One region of the Bradyrhizobium sp. JR4.3 genome, then DNA from elsewhere that is predicted to be linked to it. Evidence: predicted binding sites of a transcription regulator. Region 1 holds the regulator's gene; each other region holds the start of a gene.

The links. Region 1 encodes LexA, which represses DNA repair genes until DNA is damaged. Its sites were predicted from a motif close to TGTTCNNNNTGTGTTCNG; they were not measured.
Region 2: the regulator LexA is predicted to act here: its motif matches at 3,726-3,743, upstream of ABIB91_RS06710 (three-Cys-motif partner protein TcmP).
Region 3: the regulator LexA is predicted to act here: its motif matches at 2,072-2,089, upstream of ABIB91_RS15435 (DNA recombination protein RmuC).
Region 4: the regulator LexA is predicted to act here: its motif matches at 4,502-4,519, upstream of ABIB91_RS26245 (ribonuclease T2 family protein).

The regions. Positions count from the first base shown of each region.
Region 1 is NZ_JBEPQF010000031.1:54,289-60,220, forward strand. It holds gene ABIB91_RS33140 (alpha-hydroxy acid oxidase) at 1-559, shown strand, start outside; gene ABIB91_RS33145 (HAD family hydrolase) at 568-1,200, shown strand; gene ABIB91_RS33150 (hypothetical protein) at 1,369-1,560, shown strand; gene ABIB91_RS33155 (molybdopterin molybdotransferase MoeA) at 1,819-3,030, shown strand; gene lexA (transcriptional repressor LexA) at 3,207-3,908, shown strand; gene ABIB91_RS33165 (hypothetical protein) at 4,361-4,795, shown strand; partial or broken gene ABIB91_RS33170 (ComEC/Rec2 family competence protein) at 4,935-5,932, opposite strand, start outside.
Region 2 is NZ_JBEPQF010000003.1:161,949-167,880, reverse strand. It holds gene ABIB91_RS06730 (hypothetical protein) at 144-440, opposite strand; gene ABIB91_RS06725 (hypothetical protein) at 613-819, shown strand; gene ABIB91_RS06720 (DUF7168 domain-containing protein) at 861-1,616, opposite strand; gene ABIB91_RS06715 (DUF5131 family protein) at 1,759-2,523, opposite strand; gene ABIB91_RS06710 (three-Cys-motif partner protein TcmP) at 2,534-3,691, opposite strand; tRNA gene ABIB91_RS06705 (tRNA-Ser) at 3,854-3,943, opposite strand; gene ABIB91_RS06700 (hypothetical protein) at 4,215-4,538, opposite strand; gene ilvD (dihydroxy-acid dehydratase) at 4,769-5,932, opposite strand, start outside.
Region 3 is NZ_JBEPQF010000008.1:107,116-113,047, forward strand. It holds gene truA (tRNA pseudouridine(38-40) synthase TruA) at 1-166, opposite strand, end outside; gene fmt (methionyl-tRNA formyltransferase) at 287-1,222, opposite strand; gene def (peptide deformylase) at 1,425-1,949, opposite strand; gene ABIB91_RS15435 (DNA recombination protein RmuC) at 2,121-3,320, shown strand; partial or broken gene ABIB91_RS15440 (GIY-YIG nuclease family protein) at 3,409-3,705, shown strand; gene ABIB91_RS15445 (AmpG family muropeptide MFS transporter) at 3,824-5,188, shown strand; gene ABIB91_RS15450 (hypothetical protein) at 5,331-5,768, opposite strand; gene recR (recombination mediator RecR) at 5,795-5,932, opposite strand, start outside.
Region 4 is NZ_JBEPQF010000019.1:276-6,207, reverse strand. It holds gene uvrC (excinuclease ABC subunit UvrC) at 1-1,440, opposite strand, end outside; gene ABIB91_RS26260 (outer membrane protein) at 1,691-2,314, shown strand; gene ABIB91_RS26255 (cold-shock protein) at 2,385-2,600, opposite strand; gene ABIB91_RS26250 (23S rRNA (adenine(2030)-N(6))-methyltransferase RlmJ) at 2,850-3,710, opposite strand; gene ABIB91_RS26245 (ribonuclease T2 family protein) at 3,763-4,455, opposite strand; gene ABIB91_RS26240 (hypothetical protein) at 4,576-5,040, opposite strand; gene ABIB91_RS26235 (hypothetical protein) at 5,223-5,516, shown strand; gene ABIB91_RS26230 (DUF3617 domain-containing protein) at 5,561-5,932, shown strand, end outside.

The sequences.
Region 1 (5,932 bases):
CGTTCGCGAGAGCCGCCTGCGCGCCACCGGCGGCGATTACCAGAAGGGTCTGGAGTGGCGGACGGTGAAGATGATCAAGGACAAGTTCAAGATCCCGCTGATCCTCAAGGGCATCGCGACGCCAGAGGACGCGCTGATCGCGATCGATCACGGCGTCGAATGGATCTACGTCTCCAACCATGGCGGCCGTCAGCTCGATCACGGTCGCGGCGCCATGCATGTGCTGCCCGAGATCGTCGATGCCGTGAACGGCCGCGCCAAAATCATGGTCGATGGCGGCGTCTGTCGCGGCACCGACATCGTCAAGGCGATCGCGGCGGGTGCCGACCTCGTCGGCATCGGCCGGCTACAATGCTGGGCGCTGGCGGCGGCCGGCGAATCCGGCGTGGCGCGCATGCTGGAGCTGCTCGAGGACGAAGTGCTGCGCTGCCTCGGCCTCTTGGGTGCGACGTCGTTCGCCGAGCTCGACAAATCCTGCCTGCACCAGGCGACCGCAACCAACGCGCCGAGTGTGTTCAGCGCGTTTCCGCTGTTCGACCACGAGCCATATCGATACTGAGTGAAAGGATGCAGGTGACATCGCTCTCTCCCGGCAGCGCGGATGCGCTCCTGTTCGATCTCGGCCGCGTGGTGCTCGATATCGATTTCTCCAAGGCAATCGCCTGCTGGGCGGGACATGCCGGCTGCAAGCCCGAAGCCATCGTCGCGCGCTATGTGCGGGACAGCGAAGCCTATCGGTTGCACGAGATGGGGAAGATCAGCGATGAGGATTATTTCGCCTCATTGCGAGCCTCGCTCGGAATCGGCATTTCGGACGCGCAGTTCCTGGAAGGCTGGAACGCGATCTTCGCCGGCGAAATGCCTGACATCGCCGAGCTGCTACCGCGGGCAGCGAAGCAGATGCCGCTCTACGCTTTCTCCAACACCAACCGGCCGCACGTGGACCATTTCTCGAGGGAATATGCCGACCTCCTCGGCCATTTCCGCGAGCTGTATTTGTCGTCCAGCATCGGCTTGCGCAAACCGGATGCGGAGGCCTTCGACCACGTCGTTGCGGCGATCGGCGTGCCCGCCGGGCGCATCGTGTTCTTCGATGATCTTGCTGAAAACATCGAGGGAGCGCGGGCGCGCGGCTTGACGGCGGTGCATGTGACCTCGCCGCGTGACGTCGGGAACGCATTGAAGGCATTGGGCATTTGACGAGGAGTCGGTGTCGCGAAACCCACGGCGGCACCGCCCCACGGGACCAATTTTGAGAAATTGAGGAACCCGATCACTTTGTGCATTTTTGTACAGAGTTCCGGGAACGGAATACCGCCTTCCGGACTCTTAGAGTCCGTTGGGACTTCTACGGACGGATGCATCATCGTGCTGGGCAAAACCTACCTCACCAAGCAGGCCTCTCTTCTTCTTGAATTCGCCAGGACAACTTCAGATTCGGACCTTTCCGCCAAGCTTGTGAGCAAGGCCGCCGACCTGAAATCCCAGGCCGATCCGCTGCCCGACAAAGACCAGGGAGCCAAGGCGCCCGACGTAACTCCCGGGCAGGCAGGGAGCTGATCGATGCAGGCCAGGGCGCTCGTCGTTCTCGCCTTGCCGTGATTTTCCTTGCCGTGATTTTCGTCGCTTCCATGACCACTCTCCTGCCGATTTGTCAGGTTCTTCGGATCATGCCGCGACGCGCTTGATCCTGCCTTCCGGAACAATGTGAAGCGGCGGGATGACTGTGCCCGCTCAGCCGTTTTTGCCTCTGCGCCCGCGCTCGGCTAGAAGACGTGCGGAACATTCGCCCGAACGTGCCGAGCAGGAGTTTTCGCCGTGGCCTTGATGCCGGTTTCCGACGCGCTTGCCGCGGTGCTGGCGGGTGCAGAGCCGCTGCCGGAAGAAATGATCTCCCTCGACGAGGCCTACCATCGCGTGCTCGCGCGTGACGTCGCGGCGCGGCGCACGCAGCCGCCGCAGGCGATGTCGGCGATGGACGGCTACGCGGTGCGCGCGGCCGATGCCGCGACGATCGATTCGGAGCTGACCGTCATCGGCGAAGTCGCGGCGGGCCGACCGTTCGCCGGGACGATCGGCGCCGGCGAGGCCGTACGGATCTTCACCGGCGCGGTCGTTCCCGGTGGCGCGGACGCCGTCGTGATCCAGGAGGACACGGTCGCCGCCGGCCAGCGGATCACGATCAAGGAAGCCGCGATCGCCGGACGGCACATCCGCCCCGCCGGCGTCGATTTCCGCGAGGGCGACGTGCTCCTGCGCAAGGGAAGTCGTCTCACCGAGCGCGACCTCGCGCTCGCCGCCGGAATGAATTATCCGCACCTTGCCGTTTTCAGGCGTCCGAAGGTCGCGATTCTCGCCACCGGCGACGAGCTGGTGATGCCGGGCACCACGCCCGGCCACGGCCAGATCGTCTATTCCAACGGTTACGCCCTGCACGCGCTCGCCCGCAGCGAGGGCGCCGAGACCATCGACCTCGGTATTGCCGCCGACACGCTGGAGGCGACCACCGCGGGCATCCGCCGCGCCCGTGAGAGCGGCGCCGACATCCTGATCACGACCGGCGGCGCATCAGTCGGCGACCACGATCTGGTCCAGCAGGCACTGAGGGACGAAGGCATCGCGATGGCGTTCTGGAAGATCGCGATGCGGCCAGGCAAGCCGATGATGCATGGGCGCCTCGGCGCAATGGGTGTGATCGGCCTGCCGGGCAATCCCGTATCGTCCTACGTGTGCGCTTTCCTGTTCATGGTGCCGCTGATTCGCGCCCTGTCGGGCCGTTCAGTGATTCACCATCGCCGCGAACGCGCCGTGCTCGGCCGCGGCGTCGGCGCCAACGACCAGCGCGAGGACTATCTGCGCGCGCATCTGGAGGAGCGTGACGATGGCACACGCGTCGTTCTTCCCGTCAACCATCAGGACTCTTCGCTGCTTGCGAATCTCGCTGCAGCACAGGTACTTCTCGTGCGCGCACCATTCGCGCCGAAGGCCGAAGCCGGCACAGCTTGCGAAGTGTTGCGGCTCCCCGTCTGAGCACCCCCGCAACGCGCGTTCCGCGGAGTTTGCTCTGTTCACGGTAAATTAAGCAGTTGCGGAACATGTATCGAACATATAGTGTCCGTTCATGATTTGTTTCGAGCATGTAGCGGCTTATTGCCGAATTCTGCGTCTCGGAATCGGACGACATCAACCGGGGGACTTTGGTCGAGATGTTAACGCGCAAACAATACGAGCTTCTGCGGTTCATCAGTGAACGTCTGAAGGAAAGCGGCGTGCCGCCCTCCTTCGACGAGATGAAGGATGCGCTCGATCTGCGCTCGAAGTCGGGCATCCATCGCCTGATCACGGCGCTCGAGGAGCGTGGCTTCATCCGACGCCTGCCCAACCGCGCCCGTGCGATTGAAGTCATCAAGCTGCCGGAGCTCCAGGCAGCCGCCGGCAGCCGCCGCGGCTTCACCCCGAGCGTCATCGAGGGCAATCTCGGCAAGGTGCGTGCGGGCTCCAGCCTGCCCGCGGACGAGGGCGAACGCCCCGTGGCGGTACCGGTGATGGGCCGCATCGCGGCCGGCACGCCGATCGAGGCGTTGCAGACACGCAGCCACACCATCAGCGTACCGCCCGACATGCTCGGCTCGGGCGAACATTACGCGCTGGAAGTGCGCGGTGATTCCATGGTTGATGCCGGCATCCTTGACGGCGACATGGCGCTGATTCAGCGCAACGAGAGCGCCGATACCGGCGACATCGTGGTGGCGCTGATCGACGACGAGGAAGCGACGCTGAAGCGCTTCCGCCGTCGCGGCGCCTCGATCGCGCTCGAGCCCGCCAACGCTGCATATGAGGTCCGCATCCTGCCGCCCAATCGGGTGAAGATTCAGGGCAAGCTGATCGGGCTTTACCGGAAGTACTGATACCGGACGTACTTGATACCTGGAGAAGTTGGCGCCTCGCGCGCTTCCGATCGGCATCGCCGGTCAGAGATTGGAGCGGATCATCGTCCGCTCCGGCTGGATAGTCTTTCTGGTTCTGCACAGACTATCCGGCCCCTCCTCCGGCGCTGGCTCCTCGCGACGCCCACGAAGCAGCACCGAAACAGCACCGCTTCGCGGCTCGGGTGTGCGAGGAAACAGCGACCAGCGATCGAGGTCGTTGCACCAGCCGGCAAGATTCGCGCATGCGCCTCCCGAATGCATCGCAACTCGCTTTGTTCCTATTGAATTCGGGAAAGATAATGTGATCGCGGCTTGCGGAAACCAGCCGCAGATTTGCCCACAACCGAGCAGAGCTTTCGTGCTTCAACTCTGATAGAGGCCTGCGCCTCGATAAGAGACGCGGGTTGCTATCCCAGCATGAGGAGCACCCGATGTGTGACTACAGCCTGCATGCCGTCGCGTCGCGCCCCGCCGAAGTCGGCGAGACGATCGTCTCGACAAATTTCCGCGGCACCTCGACGCGCGGCTTCGCCTCCGCAGCCGATCCGTCTGTTGCCGTCTGCCTGCTGCCGGGAACGGAGCTCGCCTTCGCAGACGACGTCCGCTACGACAATCGCTGGATCTGGACGCGGACCATCAATTCCCGCGTGGGCAAGTTCGGCAAGATCGATCCGCACGTTCCCGACCGCCATCATGACGCGATCGAATTCCCCGACGGCAAATTTGTGCTGGTGACGCAGCTCGTCGAAGGCCAGCGCGCGACCGTGCTGCAACTGCCTGTGACCCAGTCGGTCATCGAGCGCGAGCACAAGGCGCAGATCATCGCCGACAGGCAGCCGACCGTCACGCACCTGCCGATCGGCTGAAACAGCCGCCCTCCGGCTACGAGGTCGGAGGTCAGGATTGAATTGCCATCGCCGGCGCCGTGGCCGGCGAGATGGTGTGGTTTGCGCCAGCGAATCCGAGCGGACGCACCGACCCGCTGCGTTGCTCCGCACCATCAGATCAATCGTCGGCCTGCAAGTCGGTCTCCGCCGGCGTTGCGTCCTTGATGCGGGGCGCGGTCGCCTTCGGCGCAAGGCTGCCGTCGAAATCACCCTCGCCGGCGCCGGCCGGCAACCAGGGGCGGCTCGTGCCTCTCGCCCTCACCGCCTGAACCACAAATCCGTCACCACGCTGCGTCAGCGCCAGTGCGCTCTGGCTGGCGAGCCGCTGCCGATCGACCACCATCGCCGCGCAATCGGGCGGCGCGGGACGCGTCGTCACCACCAGCGCGGCCCGACTGCAATCGTCGGCGAGAGCGTCGACCCGCAGTGCCAGCGCGACCAGCCTCCCGTCGATCAGTGGCGTCACGCAGCCGGATTCGTCACAGGACACGCCATCAGCCAGCGAGGCTCTGCCGGCATCGCGCGGATCGGCGTCGGCAGCGAGCCATTCCTTGAGCAGAAAGCTGTCCTTGCTGGTCCTGATCAGGTGCAGATATCCGTCCTTGCCCCGCACCGCGACGCTCGCGCCATCCCCGGCGATCAGGATGTCGGGCTGCCGCGCCGACAGTCCCCAGAGGATCGCTGCCAGCAGCACCAGGGCGCCGGACCAGCGCAGCGGCGTCCGCAACAAGCCCAGCACGATGATTCCCAGGCTCGCCGCGATCAGCGGCCCGATCCCGAACGCCGCGATGCGGCCGACGGCACCCGGCAATGCTGCGACCCAGCGCGAGACCGCGACCATCCAGTCGATGCCGATCCCCATCAGCCACCAGAACACGCTGTCCAGCCCGAACGGTGCAGCAAGCAGCCCCAACAGCCCCGCCGGCATCACCAGCGCCGAGACCACCGGCATCGCGCCGAGATTGGCGAGCACGCCGAACGGCGTGACACGGTGGAAGTGGAAAGCGGCGTAGGGTGTGGTCGCAAGTCCCGCAATCAGCGAAGCCATGAACAGCATCGCGATCTCGCGGCCGCCCCACATCGCAATGCGTGCAGTCGCCGAATGGTCCGGCGAGG
Region 2 (5,932 bases), on a different contig from region 1:
CAGGGTCGATGAGCTCTGAAGCAGGGAGGCCTCGCAATTTGCGTTCGCGTTGAAACGCGCTGAACGCGGAAGGGGTTCCCCAACCAGAACCAGGCTGACCGTTCGGCGTGTGCGGATTCCGGCGCCACAGTCTCCCCTCGCCGCTACTTGGTTCGGACAGTCTTTGCACCTGCGCCTTTCAAGGCGTCCGCAATCTTCTCGGGCGCATCGCCGTGAAAGTCCACGGAGACCTCGATTGGACCTTCCAGCTTCTGGTGCCCCTCCGGCGCAGGCGCGGCCTTGGCGTCAGGACCGGCGGTGCGTGTCCCCGACGTGTTCGCGCCACCGGCGGCCTGGACGAAGACGTCGCTTCGCGGCACGCCGCATTCCTGCACGACATGCTCAACCGCAAGCTCGGCGCCGCGGCGCGTGTCGAATTCTCCGATGATCGTACTTTCCAAGGGCGCCCTCCGTGGCTGGACCAGAGTGCGAACAACAGGCCAGCGAGGGCCAGGTTCCTGAACGCGCGGGCGTCCCTGGCGGCGTTTTGGGACGCGCGAACAAGAACCAATCCAAGAACCAATCCAAGAACCAATCCAAGAACCAATCATTGCGCGGGACGTTGAGTCCGCGATGTCAGACGCTTTTGATTATTTCCGAGCGCATGCGGTCCGAGCCCTTTGCAAGGCCCGGGCGATGCCGCGCGGACGAATGAAACATCTCCAAACCGTCGTGGCCCGGATCTACCACCTGCTGACCAAAGAGGCTGCCTACGGGCCGAACCTGCAGCATATGGACGACTTCCGCGCAGCCCAGAAGCTCGAGAAGTCCATCGACTGAACTGCAATGATGGTGAGGCTGCACGCCCTCCCCCGACGCGTTCAGCTCCCTTTAGGAGCGGTCCTTGACTGCGACCCGCCAAGGGACTTGCCAAGCCCGGGATTGATGGCGAGCGACGCACCGGCGGCGCCGCCGGCTTCATAGGCTGTCATCGATACCATCCGGCTGGTGCTGCGCTGGGTCCGCATCTTCAGGTCGAGCTTGTCGAACTCCGCATCGACCACCGAGGTCTTGAGAACCACCAGCCCGCGGCCGGTGCTTTCGTTGACCTGATCGCGACCGGCCTTGATCGCTACCAGCTTGTCCGCGATTGAGGCCACCATCCCGAGCGCGAAGGAGGCATTGGCGAGATGCCGCTGCTGGTGCCGGAACCTGCTGTAGTCGAGCGAAGTCTTGAAGCGTCCAAGTTCGGCGCGCACAGCGCCGTCGATCAATTCAGCCAGATAATGCGCGACCTCGATATCGGCGCCGAGGCCAAAGAACACATAACTGTTCTCGCCGGCCGCGTTCTTCTCGCGCCAGACCCGACAATCGCAGAAAAGAGCGATCGCGCCGATGCAGTCGTCCAGCGGAATTCGCTTCTTGCGATGGGTCTCGTAGACCCTCCGCTCGCACGGCGACGCGCGCAGTTCGACATCGGAGAGCGACAGATCATGGCGATCGAGCAGCTCGGCGACCTTGGCGGCCGCAGACAGCGCCTCGTCCTCAGTGCAGCCATTGGCAATGGTCTTGGAACGCAACGCCTGAATGCGGAGCTTCAGCTTGTCGAGCGCGGGCGGAGTGGAGGTCTGGTTCACTGATTACCTGATTGGGAAAGTCCGACCCATGGACGGCCGCCGGGTAGACTGGCGGAAACATCATCCGTAATCTGCGCTGAAGCCGTTCGACATTTTTCACCGCTCACCAGCACTACTGACCATTTGGCGTGAAAACTTAGCTTTAAGCCAAAATCACGGATGCCTTCGTAGTTGGAAGTTGATCCCACGTTCGCCCGTCCAACACCCGGCCGGTTTGCTTCTTTTGCACTCCACCCCACTGCTTAAAGTGAAAGGCAACGCCCGCATCTACGCATTGATCCCGAATCGATCGTACCCAATCAGGGTCCATCGGGCGCGCGGCAGGACCGCTTTCGCCGCCCGCAATAGCCCAGTCGATGCCCTCAAGATCCAAGTTCTCAAGTGGGCCAAGCAACGGTTCGAGGCTCAAGAACTTGATGAATGCCGGTGTCGAACGCAGATGGTCAATTCGATCGGTATATTCGTCGTTTTCGACGCTTACGCCCATCCAGACGTTATTCGGCCAGGGCAGCTGGTTCGCAATGCTAGCGAGCCGTCCTGCTCGTTTGGTCAAAATTTGAAATGTGTGGTGTCGAGCACGTTGCATCACATCAAAAACCTTGCCGATGAATTCCAGCGGCACGTTCTCGTGGAACAAGTCCGACATTGAATTGACGAAGATAACTTTGGGTGTCTTCCACTTCAGCGGTATGTTCAAGGCAGCTTCGTCTAGAACGATCTTGCCGTTCCATTTGGCGCGTCCACCTGATACGCGCGTTGTGCCCGCGTACTTTGGTTGCCCCATGGCCTCCAATCGCCTAGCAAGTCGCATCGCATAGCAATTGGTGCAACCCGGCGACAGGATTGTGCACCCTGCCACCGGATTCCACGTTGCTTCTGTCCATTCGATTGGTGAGTTGGTGGCCATTGCGACATCCCTAGTTGAACGTAACCTTTACGCGGTCCGCGAAGGTGACGGAGCCCGCCCGTTTGGGTCGCTGCGCTGCTGGTGGATCAGCCGTGATCACTCCTGACGCTTCAAGTTGTCTAAGAGCCTCTTTGTAGTTCTTGTCCGTGTACGGGGTATCAACGGAATGATCTTCGTAAATCTGGCGCATCGTTAGCGTCTCGCCTGCAAACACCTTGGGCAAATCCGCTAGTAGCTTGTCGAACGGTTGCAATAGCGAGAACAACAGAGGAGTGGAAGCGTCTGCCGGGGAGTATGTGAATGAAGCAACGCCCTGATCATCAGTCGAGCTTTCGCTTGCCATGATCCCTTTCATGATCTCGTAGCCTTTAAAGTGCTTCGATACGAAGATCAAACTATGCGAGGTTCGCGCACCACGCTTGAAACGAAACGGCAGCACGAATTTTCCACCCATGCCTTTGATAGCCTGTGATAGCTCTTCAAGGATTAGCGTCTCACGCTCGTCAGGCGATTTTCCTTCGATCTTCTTGCGCAGATCATCTGCACGTTCGACACCGAACAGAGCGTCCATGTGTTTCTTGACCAAGTCGTTCGAAAGACCAGCATTGATGCGTCCATAGTTGAAGAAAAAGACGCAATCGCATCCCCAATCTTTAATGACGCCATTTACGATTTTGAGCGACAGCCCCTTATAGCCAAACGGATCAACGAACGTGAAGGAAGGTACCAATCGAGTTTCGGAAAGTTCCTTTTCGGCGTCGGCACCAATCTCGCCACAATTCACGGTCGGCTTGTATTTGAGCTTCTCTATGCCGGGCAGCGCGTCGATTTCTCCTTGCAACGTCGCTGTATGGTTTCCATCCGCGTCGTTGAAGATAGTCACCAACATGTCGCACATGTTCTTATCTTCGATAGCGTGCTCCAACACGAGGAGCGGCGTTGACGCAGCGCCGTCCTTATAGCGTCCGGGTCCAGCATAAAGATCGATGTAGGCAATCTTGCCTCCATGCAGTTTTGCACTCGGTATGATCACGTTGGCCCAGGCGTAAAAGTATTTCTGAATAATCCTCGCTTTAGTTTCCGATTGATCCGATCTTTCGTCAAAAAATTTTGCACCTGCCAATGGAGTCGTTCCTTGCACAACCTCGGGTGGATTCGTTGCCAGCATGCACGTTACTCCGCAGATTCGACACGCACCATATTGTTCTCTATTTGTTCCGTCCAGGTAATTAGCCCTTGGCTCCCCCAAGCGCAAGCTACGGTATTGGTTAGTAGCTTTTGGTGAGCCAAAACCGCCAAAGTCTGATTTTATTTGAGTTTTTGGCTTGACTGGCGGAAGGGGTGGGATTCGAACCCACGGTACCCTTGCGGGCACGCCGGTTTTCAAGACCGGTGCCTTAAACCACTCGGCCACCCTTCCAAACCCGGAATTGCTGTCGCTTAACGTAGTCGGCGGGGCGTGGCAACGCGAAGTTGGTGCCCTGCCCCAAACACCCAACCTGTCAGGCGGCGTCAGTCTGTTCCCTTAGTATGCGCTTCTCAGCAATCCCGGACACTGGCGGCATCTCCCAAGACGTCTCTGGTTGAGGTCCGGTTTGGAGTCGCCTCCCTTTCCGGACCTGGTTTGCCGGCTGCAAAGAAAAACGGCGCCCTCTGAGGAGCGCCGTTGAATTCTTCGTCTCCGCGTTGGCTCAGTACCCGCAGGACGCGCAGCCCATCTGCACTGGCGCGTAATAAGAATAACCCGGCTGGACCATCTCGACGCGCTGGCGCGTGGCGTATTGGGGCGGGATGCGCTCGTACTGGACGCTCGGCGGCGCCACCATCACAGTCTGCGGCACCATCACGGTGCGGTACTGCGCCGGCGCGCGGTGCGCCACGACGGCGCCGGGCGACACCATCACGGTCTCGTCGACGGTGCGGTATTGCGGCTGCACGTATTGCTGCTGGTAACAGGTCGTGCACGGCGGGGGTGTGTAGCAATTGTAACAGCCGGCGGAAGCCGCGCCGGTCATGGAAATCGCAGCGACGACGGTCGAGAAAACGACAGCGAGAGTGCGAGACATTAGTGTGGTGCCCCAATTGCCCGAAATGGATTTGCGAAGGTCGCATCAGTATACGCGGCAAAACCTTGCGTTGCCGAAGTTCGTCGGGGCATCCTTAATGCAAACGGCCGGCTTTCGCCGGCCGTTCAGAACTTGTTGACCATGCGTGCTGCTTGCGGTCACGCTCGCACGAGACGCTCCTACTTCGGACGACGCTTCACCTCGCGCACCGCGCCGCGCGCGGCGCTGGTGGTGAGCGCGGCGTAGGCCTGAAGCGCGGTCGAGACGTTGCGCTTGCGGCCGATCGCCTGCCAGGCGGCATCGCCCTTCGCCTCTTCCGCGGCGCGGCGGCTGGCGAGCTCCTCGTCGGAGACCTCCAGCGTGATGCTGCGGTTCGGGATGTCGATGGCGATGCGATCGCCGGTCCTGACCAGACCGATGTTGCCGCCTTCGGCCGCTTCCGGCGACAGATGGCCGATCGACAGGCCCGACGAGCCGCCCGAGAAGCGTCCGTCGGTGACGAGCGCGCAGGCTTTGCCGAGCCCCATCGATTTCAGATAGCTGGTCGGATACAGCATCTCCTGCATGCCGGGGCCGCCGCGCGGGCCTTCATAGATGATGACCACGACTTCGCCGGCAACGACCTTGCCGCCCAGAATGCCTTCCACCGCCGCATCCTGGCTCTCGAACACGCGGGCGGGGCCGGAGAATTTCAGGATCGAGGCGTCGACGCCGGCGGTCTTCACGATGCAGCCGTCCTGCGCGAGGTTGCCGTAGAGCACCGCAAGACCGCCGTCCTTGCTGAAGGCGTGCTCGAGGTTGCGGACGACGCCCTTCTCGCGGTCGGTATCGAGCTCGTCGTAGCGACGCTCCTGGCTGAAGGCGATTTGGGTCGGGATGCCGCCTGGCGAAGCCCGGAAGAAGGTGCGGACGGACTCGCTCTTCGAGCGCTTGATGTCCCAGCGCTCCAGCGCATCGCTCATGGTCGGCGCGTGCACGGTCGAGACCGAGGTGTCGATCAGACCGGCGCGGTCGAGCTCGCCCAGGATGCCCATGATGCCGCCGGCACGATGCACGTCCTCGACATGCACGTCGGCGACCGACGGTGCGACCTTGCACAGCACGGGCACGCGCCGCGAGAGACGGTCGATGTCCTGCATGGTGAACGCGACCTCGCCTTCATGGGCCGCGGCGAGCAGATGCAGCACCGTGTTGGTCGAGCCGCCCATCGCGATGTCGAGCGTCATCGCGTTCTCGAACGCCTTGAAGTTCGCGACATTGCGCGGCAGCACCGAGGCGTCGTCCTGCTCGTAGTGGCGGCGCACGATGTCGACGATGGTGTGGCCGGCCTCGACGAACAGGCG
Region 3 (5,932 bases), on a different contig from region 1:
GCACGCCGGCATCGGTGCGCCCGGCGCCGTGCACGCGCGCATCCGCGCCGGTCATCGCCTTCACCGCCGCTTCCAGCGCGCCCTGCACCGAGGGCAGCGTCTCCTGCACCTGCCAGCCGAAGAACGGCGCGCCGTCATATTCGATGGTGAGCTTGTAGCGGGGCATCTTGTCCAGTTTCGCTGTCATCGCCCGGCTCGACCGGGCGATCCAGTACTCCGCAGCCTATCCGTTCGACCGAGAAGCCTCGGCGTACTGGATACCCCGCCTTCGCGGGGTATGACAGCGTCAGGTGAATTTGGCGCCGGACTTCAGCGGCACGCCACGCAGGAAGTCCGCGGCCTGCATGCGCGCCTTGCCTTCGCGCTGGAGCTCGATCAGGCGGATTGCGCCCTCGCCGCAGGCGATGGTGAGGTGATCGTCGAGCACCTCGCCCGGCGTACCCGAACCCTTCGCCAATTCACAGCGCAGGATTTTTACGCGCGCGTTCTCGCTCACGCCGGTGAGCTCGGCCCAGGCGCCGGGAAACGGCGACAGGCCGTGGATATGGCTCAGCACCTCGCGCGCGGGCCTGGTCCAGTCGATCCGCGCTTCGGCCTTGTCGATCTTGGCGGCGTAGGTGACGCCATCCTCGCTCTGCTGCTTGAGCTGAAGCCCGCCGCGGTCGAGCGCGGCCATGGCGCGCACCATCAGATCGGCACCGAGCCGGGCCAGACGATCGTGCAGATCGAGCGCGGTCATATTGTCCGTGATCGCGAGCCGTTCCGCCATGGCGACGTCGCCGGTGTCGAGGCCAACATCCATCTTCATCACCATCACGCCGCTCTCGGCATCGCCGGCCATGATCGCGCGATTGATGGGAGCAGCACCGCGCCAGCGTGGCAGCAGCGAAGCGTGCAGATTGTAGCAGCCGAGCTTTGGCGCATCGAGGATCGCCTGCGGCAGGATCATGCCATAGGCGACGACGACGGCCGCATCGGCGTCGAAGGCGCGGAATTCTTCCCGCGCCTCCGGCGTCTTCAACGTCTTCGGCGTCAGCACGGGCACGCCGAGCTTTCGCGCGGCCTCTTCCACCGGGGTCGGCTGCAATTGCAGGCCACGCCGTCCGCCGGGCTTCGGCGCGCGCGTATACACGGCCGCGATCTCGTGGCCGTGCGCGACGAGCTCGAGCAGCGTCGGCACGGAGAAATCGGGCGTGCCCATGAAGATCAGGCGGAGGGGCATGACAAGGACTCGGTACGTTCCCTCCCCCCTTGTGGGGGAGGCTTAGGGAGAGGGGTGCCACACGACGCGCTCTCTCGGCATGAGCGCTCACCGCACGCACTTGATCAGATGACGGATAGACTTCCTCCTGGGCTACCCCTCTCCCCCGCCCTCCCCCACAAGGGGGGAGGGAGCGCAGGGGAGCGTGGGGCAGCACCGAAAACTACTCCGCGCGCTTGGCGGCTTTCTCGAATTTCTTCAGCACGCGGTCGCGCTTGAGCTTCGACAGATAGTCGACGAACAGCACGCCGTTGAGATGGTCGATCTCGTGCTGGATGCAGGTGGCGTAGAGGCCTTCGGCGTCCTCCTCATGCACCTTGCCGTCCAGATCGATGTAGCGCACCCGCACCTTCGCGGGACGCTCGACCTCCTCGTAATATTCGGGGATCGACAGGCAGCCTTCCTCGTAGACCGACAGGTCCTCGGAGGAGGCGATGATTTCCGGATTGATGAAGACGCGCGGCTCGGGCTTGGTCTCGCCGTCCTGGTCGGGCTTGGCGAGGTCCATGGTGATCAGCCGCAACGGCTGCGCGATCTGGATCGCCGCGAGCCCGATGCCGGGCGCGTCGTACATGGTCTCGAACATGTCGTCGGCAAGCTTGCGGATCTCCGGCGTGACCTTCTCGATCGGCTTGGAGACCAGACGCAGCTGCTTGTCGGGCAGGATGATGATTTCTCTGAGGGCCATGGCCGCGATTTAAGCCGGGCGCCGGACGCGGTCAATCCGGCCGGGAACCCCGTTAACCCTCCGCTAACCATAAAACTTCAGGTTTCGTTAACCATAAAAATTAACGAGGCATTTACACTAAATGTTCGCTATTCGTTCGTGCCGCCGAGCGAATCGGCTAGAAGCAGGGGCATGAACGAGATCATTTTCATGCTCGGCGACTGGCCGGTGCGCACCGTGGACGCGCTGATCGGCTTCGGCGCGCTGGTCCTCATCCTGCTGGCGGTCATCGCCGTCGTGATCGCGCGCTCCGGGCGGCGCGGGGCGGAACTTGCGATGGCCAACGCGATCCGCGCCGACGAACTCGAGGAGCGCATCAGCCAGATGCTGCATGCCCAGAGCGAGGCTTCGGGGCGGGTCGATGCCATGACCCAGACGCTGGCCGGTCGCCAGGCAGACATGGCACGCGCGGTCAACGAGCGGCTGGATTCGGTGACCCACCGCGTCGGCCAGTCCATGGAGAACACCACCCGCAACACCATGGAGAGCCTGCGCGCGCTGCACGAGCGGCTCGGCATCATCGACAGCGCGCACAAGAACCTCACCGACCTCACCACACAGGTGACGACCCTGCGCGACGTGCTCGCCAACAAGCAGTCGCGCGGCGCCTTCGGTCAGGCGCGGATGGAAGCGATCGTCCAGGACGGTCTGCCGAAGGGCGCCTACGAGTTCCAGTTCACGCTCTCGACCGGCAAGCGTCCGGACTGCGTCGTGTTCCTGCCCGACCAGCGGCCGCTCTGCATCGACGCGAAATTTCCGCTGGAAGCGATGACCGCGCTGCATGATGCGCGCACCGATGAGGAAAAGCGGATCGCCACGCAGCGGCTGCGCGGCGACGTGATGAAGCACGTCAGCGACATCGCCGAAAAATATCTCGTCGCCGGCGAGACCCAGGACATGGCGCTGATGTTCGTGCCGTCGGAATCGGTCTACGCCGAAATCCACGACGGTTTCGACGACGTAATCCAGAAGGCGTATCGCGCCCGCGTCGTGCTGGTGTCGCCTTCGTTGCTGATGCTGGCGATCCAGGTGATGCAGCAGATCATGAAGGACGCGCGCATGCGCGATGCCGCCGACCAGATCCAGACCGAGGTGATCAAGCTCGGCGACGATCTCGGCCGCCTGCGCGAGCGCGTGCTGAAATTGCAGAAACACTTTGCCGACGCCAACGAAGACGTCCGCCAGATCCTGATCTCCGCCGACAAGATCGAGAAGCGCGCGGGGCGGATCGAAGAGCTCGATTTCAGCAAGACCGATGCGCCCGAAGCCCCGCATCTCGTAGCGACCGGCGCTGCCGAACTGTTCCCGAGGAAGCTCCAGGCTGGGGAGTGATTCTACGCTGAGATGCGGTAACCTGCCGCCTCAATCTCGCTGTCGTCGCCCGGCTTGACCGGGCGATCCAGTATCCCAGAGGCGGCAGATGGGCGCTCGCTGCTACTACGTCTACATTCTCGCCAGCAAGATGGGTGGCACGCTTTATATTGGCGTAACGAACGATCTCATCCGCCGGGTGGCAGAGCACAAGTTGAAACTGATCGAGAGCTTCACGAAAGACTACGATGTCGTGAAGCTCGTTTACTTCGAGCAGTTCGACGACCCCGAGAATGCGATCGAACGGGAGAAGCGGCTGAAGAAGTGGAAGCGCGATTGGAAGATCGCGTTGATCGAGAAAGACAATCCGGATTGGAACGATCTCTATTCGGGGATTGCTGGCCCCCATAATGCCGGCCTCTGGAATACTGGGTCGCCCGGTCAAGCCGGGCGACGACACCTCCTCTTTGGCCGGCAGGAGCGACACCTCACTTGTGGCGGCCAGAATCTGCTAACACCCACCCATGACCGCACCCGACGCGACCTCCCCTGCCGGCCCCGACACGACCCCCACCTCCTGGCGTGATAGCCTTGCCGTTTACCTGCAACGGCGGGTGCTGATCGTGCTGTTCCTCGGCTTCTCGTCCGGGCTGCCGCTGGCGCTGTCGGGCTCGACGCTGCTGGTGTGGATGCGGGAATCCGGCGTCGATCTCAAGACCATCGGGCTGTTTGCGCTGGTCGGCACGCCCTACACGCTGAAATTCCTGTGGGCGCCGCTGGTCGATGCGATGCATGTGCCGCTGTTCACGCGCGCGTTCGGGCGGCGCCGCGGCTGGCTGCTGTTCTCGCAATTGCTGCTGATCGTCGCGATCCTGCTGCTGGCGCTGACCGATCCCGCGCGCTCGCCGTTCTATGTCGCGCTCGGCGCATTGCTGGTGGCGACGGCCTCGTCGACGCAGGACATCGTGGTCGATGCCTTCCGCGTCGAGAGCCTGCCGGAAAGCGAGCAGGCCGCCGGCATGGCGTCCTATGTCGCGGCCTATCGCATCGGCATGCTGGTCTCGACCGCCGGCGCGCTGTTCATTGTGTCGGGCTTCGAGAGCACCGGCATCACCCGCACGTCCGCCTGGATGTGGGGTTATGTGGTGATGGCGGCGATGGTGCTGATCGGGACGATCACGGCGCTGGTCGCGACCGAGCCCGAGCAATCGGTGCGGGCGGAAGCCGCGACGCAGACGCAGACCGCGTTCGCGCGCGTGCTGCACGCGGCGATCGGCGCCTTCTCGGAATTCCTGACGCGCAAGGACGCGCTTGCGGCACTCGCCTTCGTCGTGCTGTTCAAGTTCACCGACGCCTTCTCCGGCACGATGACCGCGCCGTTCGTGATCGACCTCGGCTTCTCCCGCAACGACTATGCGGCGATCGTGAAGGGTGTGGGCCTCGCTGCGACGCTGATCGGCGGCTTTGCCGGCGGCTTCGTCGCCCGGCGCTATTCGCTCGCGAGCAGCCTCTGGATCGGCGGCGTGGTGCAGGCGCTCGCGAACCTCTCCTTTTCCTGGCTGGCCTTCGTCGGCACCAGCCAATGGGCGCTCGCCTTCGCCATCACTTGTGAGAACTTCACCAGCGCCATCGGCACGGTGATCTTCGTCGCCTATCTTTCGGCGCTCTGCCAGAACCCGCTGCACACGGCGACGCAATATGCGCTGCTCACCGCGCTTGCCGCGGTGGGGCGGACCTATCTCTCGTCAGGCGCCGGCTTCGTGGCTGATACCACCGGCTGGCCGCTGTTCTTCGTGATCTGCATGCTGGTGGCGATCCCGAGCCTGGTGCTGCTGGCCTGGCTGCAGAAGCGCGGGCATTTTGATGCACTGGGGCCGGTGAGGGTTTAGCGCAACGACCGCTGTCATGCCCCGCGAAGGCGGGGCATCCAGTACGCCGAGATGGTTGTGATTGACCGAGAAGCTGCGGCGTACTGGATCGCCCGCCTACGCGGGCGATGACACCGGAATCCTGGAGAGAGGGAACCTCCCCCTACTGCTTCTTGATCAAACTCCACTTCGTGATCACGGCCTCGCTCATCTGGCCGGGATCGCTGGCGCAGGCGATCTCGTCGACCTTGACCGAGATCTCCTTGCCGGCGAACGTCTTCAGCTGCGCGGCCTGGGCGTCGCCGCTGGGAACGAGCTGGAAGGTTTCGGGTCCGGTCTCGAGATTGCACAGCCCGCTCGGCGGCGGCAGGCGGCGCGGCTCGGAGGTGATCTGGTAGGTCGCAACCCGCTTGCCGACGTTCTTGACGTCGCGCACTTTCATCGTGTTCAGCTCGCCCGAGAGCACCTCGCCGGCATTGATCGGCTTGCCGGGCTTCGACGGCGGCGGAGCCCCGTCATCCTGCTGCGCGGAGATGGCCGGCGTCGCCAGCATCGCGATCGTCGCGACCAAAGCCCATCGTTTGGCGAAAAGTTTCGTCATGTCGTCCGTTCCGTAAGTCTGGATGGCTAGAACAGGGTACGCTGCCGCATCGCGGCCGATAGCGTGCCTTCATCGAGATAATCAAGCTCGCCGCCGACCGGCACACCATGGGCAAGCCGGGTTACTTTTACGTTGGCGTCCTGAAGCAGGTCGGTGATGTAGTG
Region 4 (5,932 bases), on a different contig from region 1:
GACGATCATGGCGCCGACTGCGTTGGTACCCTGGATGTGGCTGTTGTCGTAGACCTCGATCCGCTTCGGCGCATGCGGCAGGCTCAGGGTCGTGGCCATGGCGTCCAGCAGCCGGCTCTGCGTCGCGGTGTCCGCGAGCTTGCGGCCCAGGGCCTCGCGCGCGTTGGTGAGCGCGTGGGTGACGAGCTCCTTCTTCTCGCCGCGCTTCGGCGTGGACACTTCGACCTTGCGGCCGGCCTTGATCGACAGCGCGTTGCCGAGCAGCTCGCTCTCTTCGATCTCGTGCGAGAGCAGGATATTCCTCGGCGGCGGCTTGTCGTCGTAGAACTGGGCGAGGAAGGAGCCGAGCACCTCTTCCGGCGTATACGTCTTCTCCGCGCGCGGGAAATAGGCGCGGTTGCCCCAGTTCTGCCCGGTGCGGAAGAAGAACACCTCGACGCATGAGAAGCCGCCCTCCTGGTGGATGGCGAACACGTCGGCTTCTTCCACCGTGCGCGGATTGATGCCCTGCTGCGACTGGATCGCGGAGAGCGCAGCGAGGCGGTCGCGGTAGAGCGCGGCGCTCTCGAATTCGAGCTCGCCGGAGGCCTTCTCCATCTCGGCGGCAAGCTCCTGTTTCACCGCATGGCTCTTGCCGGACAGGAAGTCGCTCGCCTCGCGCACAAGGGTCGTGTAGCCGGGGAAGTCGATCTCGCGGGTGCAGGGGCCGGCGCAACGGCGGATCTGATAGAGCAGGCAGGGCCGCGAGCGGCTCTCAAAGAAGGAATCCGTGCAGGAGCGGATCAGGAACGCGCGCTGAAGCGCGGTGATGGTGCGGTTGACGGCGCCGGCAGAGGCGAACGGGCCGAAATAGCGACCGGGCCGCGTCTGCGCGCCGCGATGCTTCAGGATCTGAGGCGCCCAATGGTCGCCCGTGATCAGGATGTAGGGAAACGACTTGTCGTCGCGCAGCTGCACGTTGAAGCGCGGCCGAAGCTGCTTGATGAGGTTGGCCTCCAGCAGCAGTGCTTCAGTCTCGGTGTGGGTCGAGATGATTTCCACGGTAACTGTAGCGGCGATCATGCGCAGGATGCGGGCCGGCTGCGGCGCACTCTGGCGCGCATAGTTCGACAGGCGCTTTTTGACGTTCTTGGCCTTGCCGACATAGAGCACGTCGGCATTCGCATTGAGCATGCGGTAGACGCCGGGCGAGGTGGGAGCGAGGCGGACCGCGCGTTCGATCGCCTCGTGGCCGGTCGCCAGCGGCTCTTCGCCGACGGTGCCGCTCTCTTCCAGGATGTCCGGCAGCCGTGCGTCGTCCTCGTCGTCGCCGTTTGCTGTGGCGGGATCGAGGTCGGGCGGCGCCGCTTCGGTTTCCTGGGCCGGGACATCGGGTGCGTTGCCGCGCACGGGTTTGCGCGTGCGTGCGTCGTCCGGATTGTCGGTGGAATCGTGAACCATGGTGCGAATTTAGGCGCTGCGGGTGCCGATTTGAAGTTCCGGCCGTGCGGCACGCACAGGATGGCGGCGCAGTTCCCGGTAACGCTTGCTTAAGCCTGTTAACAGCCCGGTAACCCGACTTAACAGGCCTTTAACTTAAAACTCTCGATAAATCTTACGCGAAAAAGTGGTGGTTCCGTAACCATGCGGTTTTGCCTCGCGCGGCGGCGCAGGCATCGCACCGGTGACGGCAGTTGCGTTGGAGTGTGTGATGAAGGCGCTCGTTGTGGGCGCAGCCGCGTTGGCTGCAGTCGGCTGGACGGCTTCGGCAGAGGCCGCCGATCTCAATTACGGGCAGCGTGCGCCCTATACGGTCAATCAGCCGCTCAATGCCTATAGCTGGGCCGGCCCGTATCTCGGTGCCAATCTCGGCTATGAATGGGGTTCGGTGAACAACAATCCCGCAAAGCCGTCAGGCTTCGTCGGCGGCGTTCAGGCCGGCTACAATTTCCAGACCGGCCCTTGGGTGTTCGGCGTCGAGGGCGACATCCAGGCCGCCGGTGCCGACGACACCTTCGCGCCGTGGAAGTTCTCCAATCCGTGGTTCGGTACCCTGCGCGGCCGCGCCGGCTATGCCTTCAGCAACGTGCTGTTCTACGGCACGGCGGGCCTCGCCTTCGGCGAGCTGCGCGCGCAGACGTTCGGCTGGACCGAGTCGCACACCAGCGCTGGCTGGACCATCGGTGCCGGCGCGGAAGTCGGATTCGCGCCGAACTGGAGCGCCAAGCTCGAATATCTCTATATCGATCTGTCGACGAGTCAGTTCGCGATTACAGGCGTGTCAAACGGCTATAGCGCCAGCGTTGTGCGCGCAGGCGTGAACTATCACTTCTGATAGCTAAGAAGAAAATACCGGACCAACCTCCCGGCCGCTTGCGGCCGGGATTTTTTTTACGCCAGGCTCGCTAGGGAAGGATGACCAAATCGACCGCCTTCGGCCCCTTGCCCTTCTTGTCCGGTTCGACTTCGAAAGTAATACGCTGTCCTTCGGCAAGGTCCTTCAGTCCGGCCCGCTCCACAGCAGTAATATGTACGAAGACGTCGCGGCCCCCGTCGTCCGGCTTGATGAATCCGTAGCCGCGCTCACCGTTGAAAAACTTGACCGTTCCCGTCATGGCCATCGGGAAACTCCCCCTCATTGCTCCTCCGTCGTGACGCAGACGCACGTCACGACATGACCGGGCCTTACGAAGCCCGGGAGCTGGCCATCCTTGGGCAGACCATTTGGTCCGACTGGATCTTTCTTAGGCCTTCACTCCGCCGCAACCATTCGCGGAAGCGGAACGTAAAGCCAGTCACGGAAACAGCATAATACGGTTCTCCGCAGATTGACCACCGCTCCTGCATATTTTTCCCAAGATGCCGGAGTGTTACGGTCTCGGCACCTCTAATCGGAATCTGGCAGCGCCACCCTGGCCGAGCGGCATTTCCAGCTCGGGCAGGATCGTCTTGAGCTCGCCCTGCAGCGTGTAAGGGGGATTGACGATCAAGAGCCCGGTGGAGGTGAGAGTTGCACCGTCGGCCTGCGGCGCCACGCTGAATTCGAGGCGCAGGCATTTTCCCGGCGGTTTTGCTGCGGCTGCGAGCCGCGCCACTGATTGCACCAGCGCGTCGGTGGCGCGCCGGCTCTTGGCGGGATACCAGATTACATAGATACCGGTCGGCCATTTCGCGAAAGCCGTCGAGAAGGCCTCGCCGAGCTTTTCGAACTCGTCCTTTGCCTCGAACGGCGGGTCGATCAGGACGATCCCGCGCCGTTCCTTTGGCGGCACGAAAGCCGGCAACGCCATCCAGCCGTCGAGGTCGACCACGCGGGCCTGCTCGTCATGGCGCAGCACGCCGATCAGCGCTTTCCGCGCCTTCGGCTCGAGTTCGCAGGCGACGAGGCGATCCTGCGGCCGCATCAGGGCGCGCGCGATCAGCGGCGAGCCCGGATAGGCCTTGAGCTCGCCTTTCGGATTGAAGGCGCGGACGATGTCGAGATAGGGCTTGGTCAGTGCCATGGCGTCGTTCGACAGCCGCGCCTGCATCAGCCGCGCAATGCCCGTCAGCCACTCGCCGCCGCGGCGCGCCTCGTCGCTTTCGAGATCGTAGAGGCCGGCGCCGGCATGGGTGTCGATGACGCGGAACGCGCCCGGTTTGTCCTGGAGATAGGTGATGATGCGCGCCAGCACGATGTGCTTGATGACATCGGCGAAGTTGCCGGCATGGAAGGCGTGGCGGTAATTCATGCAAGAGCACTACGCCACGTGGCGGCTTGAGCAAAGAGGCACGATGCCTGGGCTACCCACCCCGGATCGGCGGCATCGCCACCTGGTCGCGGCGGCAGGCGCGGCGGTCGATCTCCTCGCAGGCGCGGAATTGCAGGTCCTTGCTGAGGCAGATGCGGACTTCCGATAGCCGCGTCCGGTTGCAGGTGATCGAGACGGCGGCATTGCTGAGGCCCGGATTGGCCTTGATGAAGGCTTCCTCCACCTCCGCCGGCGCCACGGTCTTGGCCTGCGACAGATCGAGATATTCAGCCGGAATCTTGATCGCGGCGCGCGCCTTCCGGATCGTCTCGAAATAGCTGCGGTCGGCGAGCCCCGAGCAGGTGCCGTGCTTGTCCCATTCGTTGAAGATCAGACCCGGCGCCGGCATCAGATCGAGCATGGAGGAGACGATGCTGCGGTTCAGCCGCGGCGAGGGCCGCTGGCAATATTCCGGAAAACCGTTCTCATATTGCGGCCACAGACCATGCACCACGAAAGCGTAGGGCCGTCCGCTGCACTGGGTCTGCGAGCGGCCGCCGCGCTCCGCCGCCTCCTCGCAGAAGGAGGGCGACCACGACAGCGACAGCACATAAAAATCGAATTCGCCGGGCGTGTTCTGCCGCTTGTCCTGGGCCTTGGCACCGCCGGCCAGCGCAGCCAGCCCGGCTGCAAGCGTCAGCGAGATCATAAGGCGGGAGAAAAAATGCAATCTGGAATGAAACATGGCGACGCCCCTCAACTAGACTGTGCAGAAGAGCCTAGCAGGCGGTAAGAACATTTCAAGAACAAAATTCGGACGACCGTCGTTCGGCCGCCTGATCGGTCCGGATCAGGACTTTTGCAATTATTGTTTGGCGGCGCGGCAGGCCGGGTTGTAGGCCCAGTTGCGGTCGAGCCCGACCACACACCATTCGACGCCCTGGCCGTAGCCGGCGAAGCCGCCATCCTCGACAATCGAGAAATGCACCTTGCGCAGCTTGCCATCCGTGAGCATAGCCTCGCCGGTGCAATAGCGGCGCGGGATGTTGTCGGACGCCCAGGGCCGGAACGCGGTCTCGTGAACGGCGGAGAAGCCGGTGATCTTCAACGAGGAATTCCAGAACGAGCTTTCTTTCTCCCAGAACTGGCTGGCGATCGTCGGCAGCGCCCTGTCGCATTCGGAGACGTTGCCGTCATAGCGCGGCCCGCTCAGCCAGAAATTCAGCTCCAGCGGATTGGCGGCCCTGGCCTCACCGAGCGACAGCGCCCCGAACAGGAGGCCGAGCACGGCGGCAAAGCGGAGCGATTTCAGGAAGGTCGAGGCGCGCATGGGCAATCCAGACAGCATGATCTGCGAGGGTCCGACGGTGCCGTGAAGGCCGGGGGAGGTCAAGTGCAGCGCGGCAACACTTGCCGACGAGTTGACCGCAATGCTGCACCAGAGGGGTCTTCGGTTCTTTCCACCGCCGCGCCGGCACCGTAAACTGCCACCAACCAATCGGAGTGACGGGAATGCGAATCATTGCGGCCGCGGGCCTACTTGCCTTGGGTATGATGGCGAGCCAGTCGGCGCGCGCCGATCTCCTTCCGGTGCCTCCGTTCAAGGGCAACGACACCGGCGGTATCATCGCCTATTCGATGGCAACCCAGGTCGATGCGCGGCAGGTCGCGGTCGATCACTGCGCGCGCTACGGCAAGGTCGCCAAATTCCTGGCGATGCAGGCCTATGAGGGCGGCTACATCTCGTTCTCCTGCCGCTGGGTGCCCTATGGCGCGGCCGACCAGCCGATCCGCACGCTCTACTGAGGCGCTTTCGCAGCGCCGCTACCTCTCAGCCGGGAGCTTCCCACATGACGCGCAAACTCGCTTTGCTCGGCTCCGCCCTTTGCCTCGTCGTGTCGGCAGGCAGCGCCCGCGCTGACGACCTGCCGGTGCGCAAGGCGGGCCTGTGGGAATTGAAGATGGTCAGGACCGGCACGCCGGTGCCCGAGATGACCATGCAGCACTGCACCGACGAGACCGTCGACAAGGAGATGAACAACAACGTCTCCCCCATGGCCAAGCAGATTTGCGCCAAGCAGGACATCAAGAAGACCGCGACCGGCTATGTCAGCGATTCCGAATGCAATGTCGCCGGCATCAGCACGACCTCGCATGCCGAGATCACCGGCGATTTCAATTCGGCCTATACAGTGAAGACGTCGTCGCACGCGCAAGGCGGC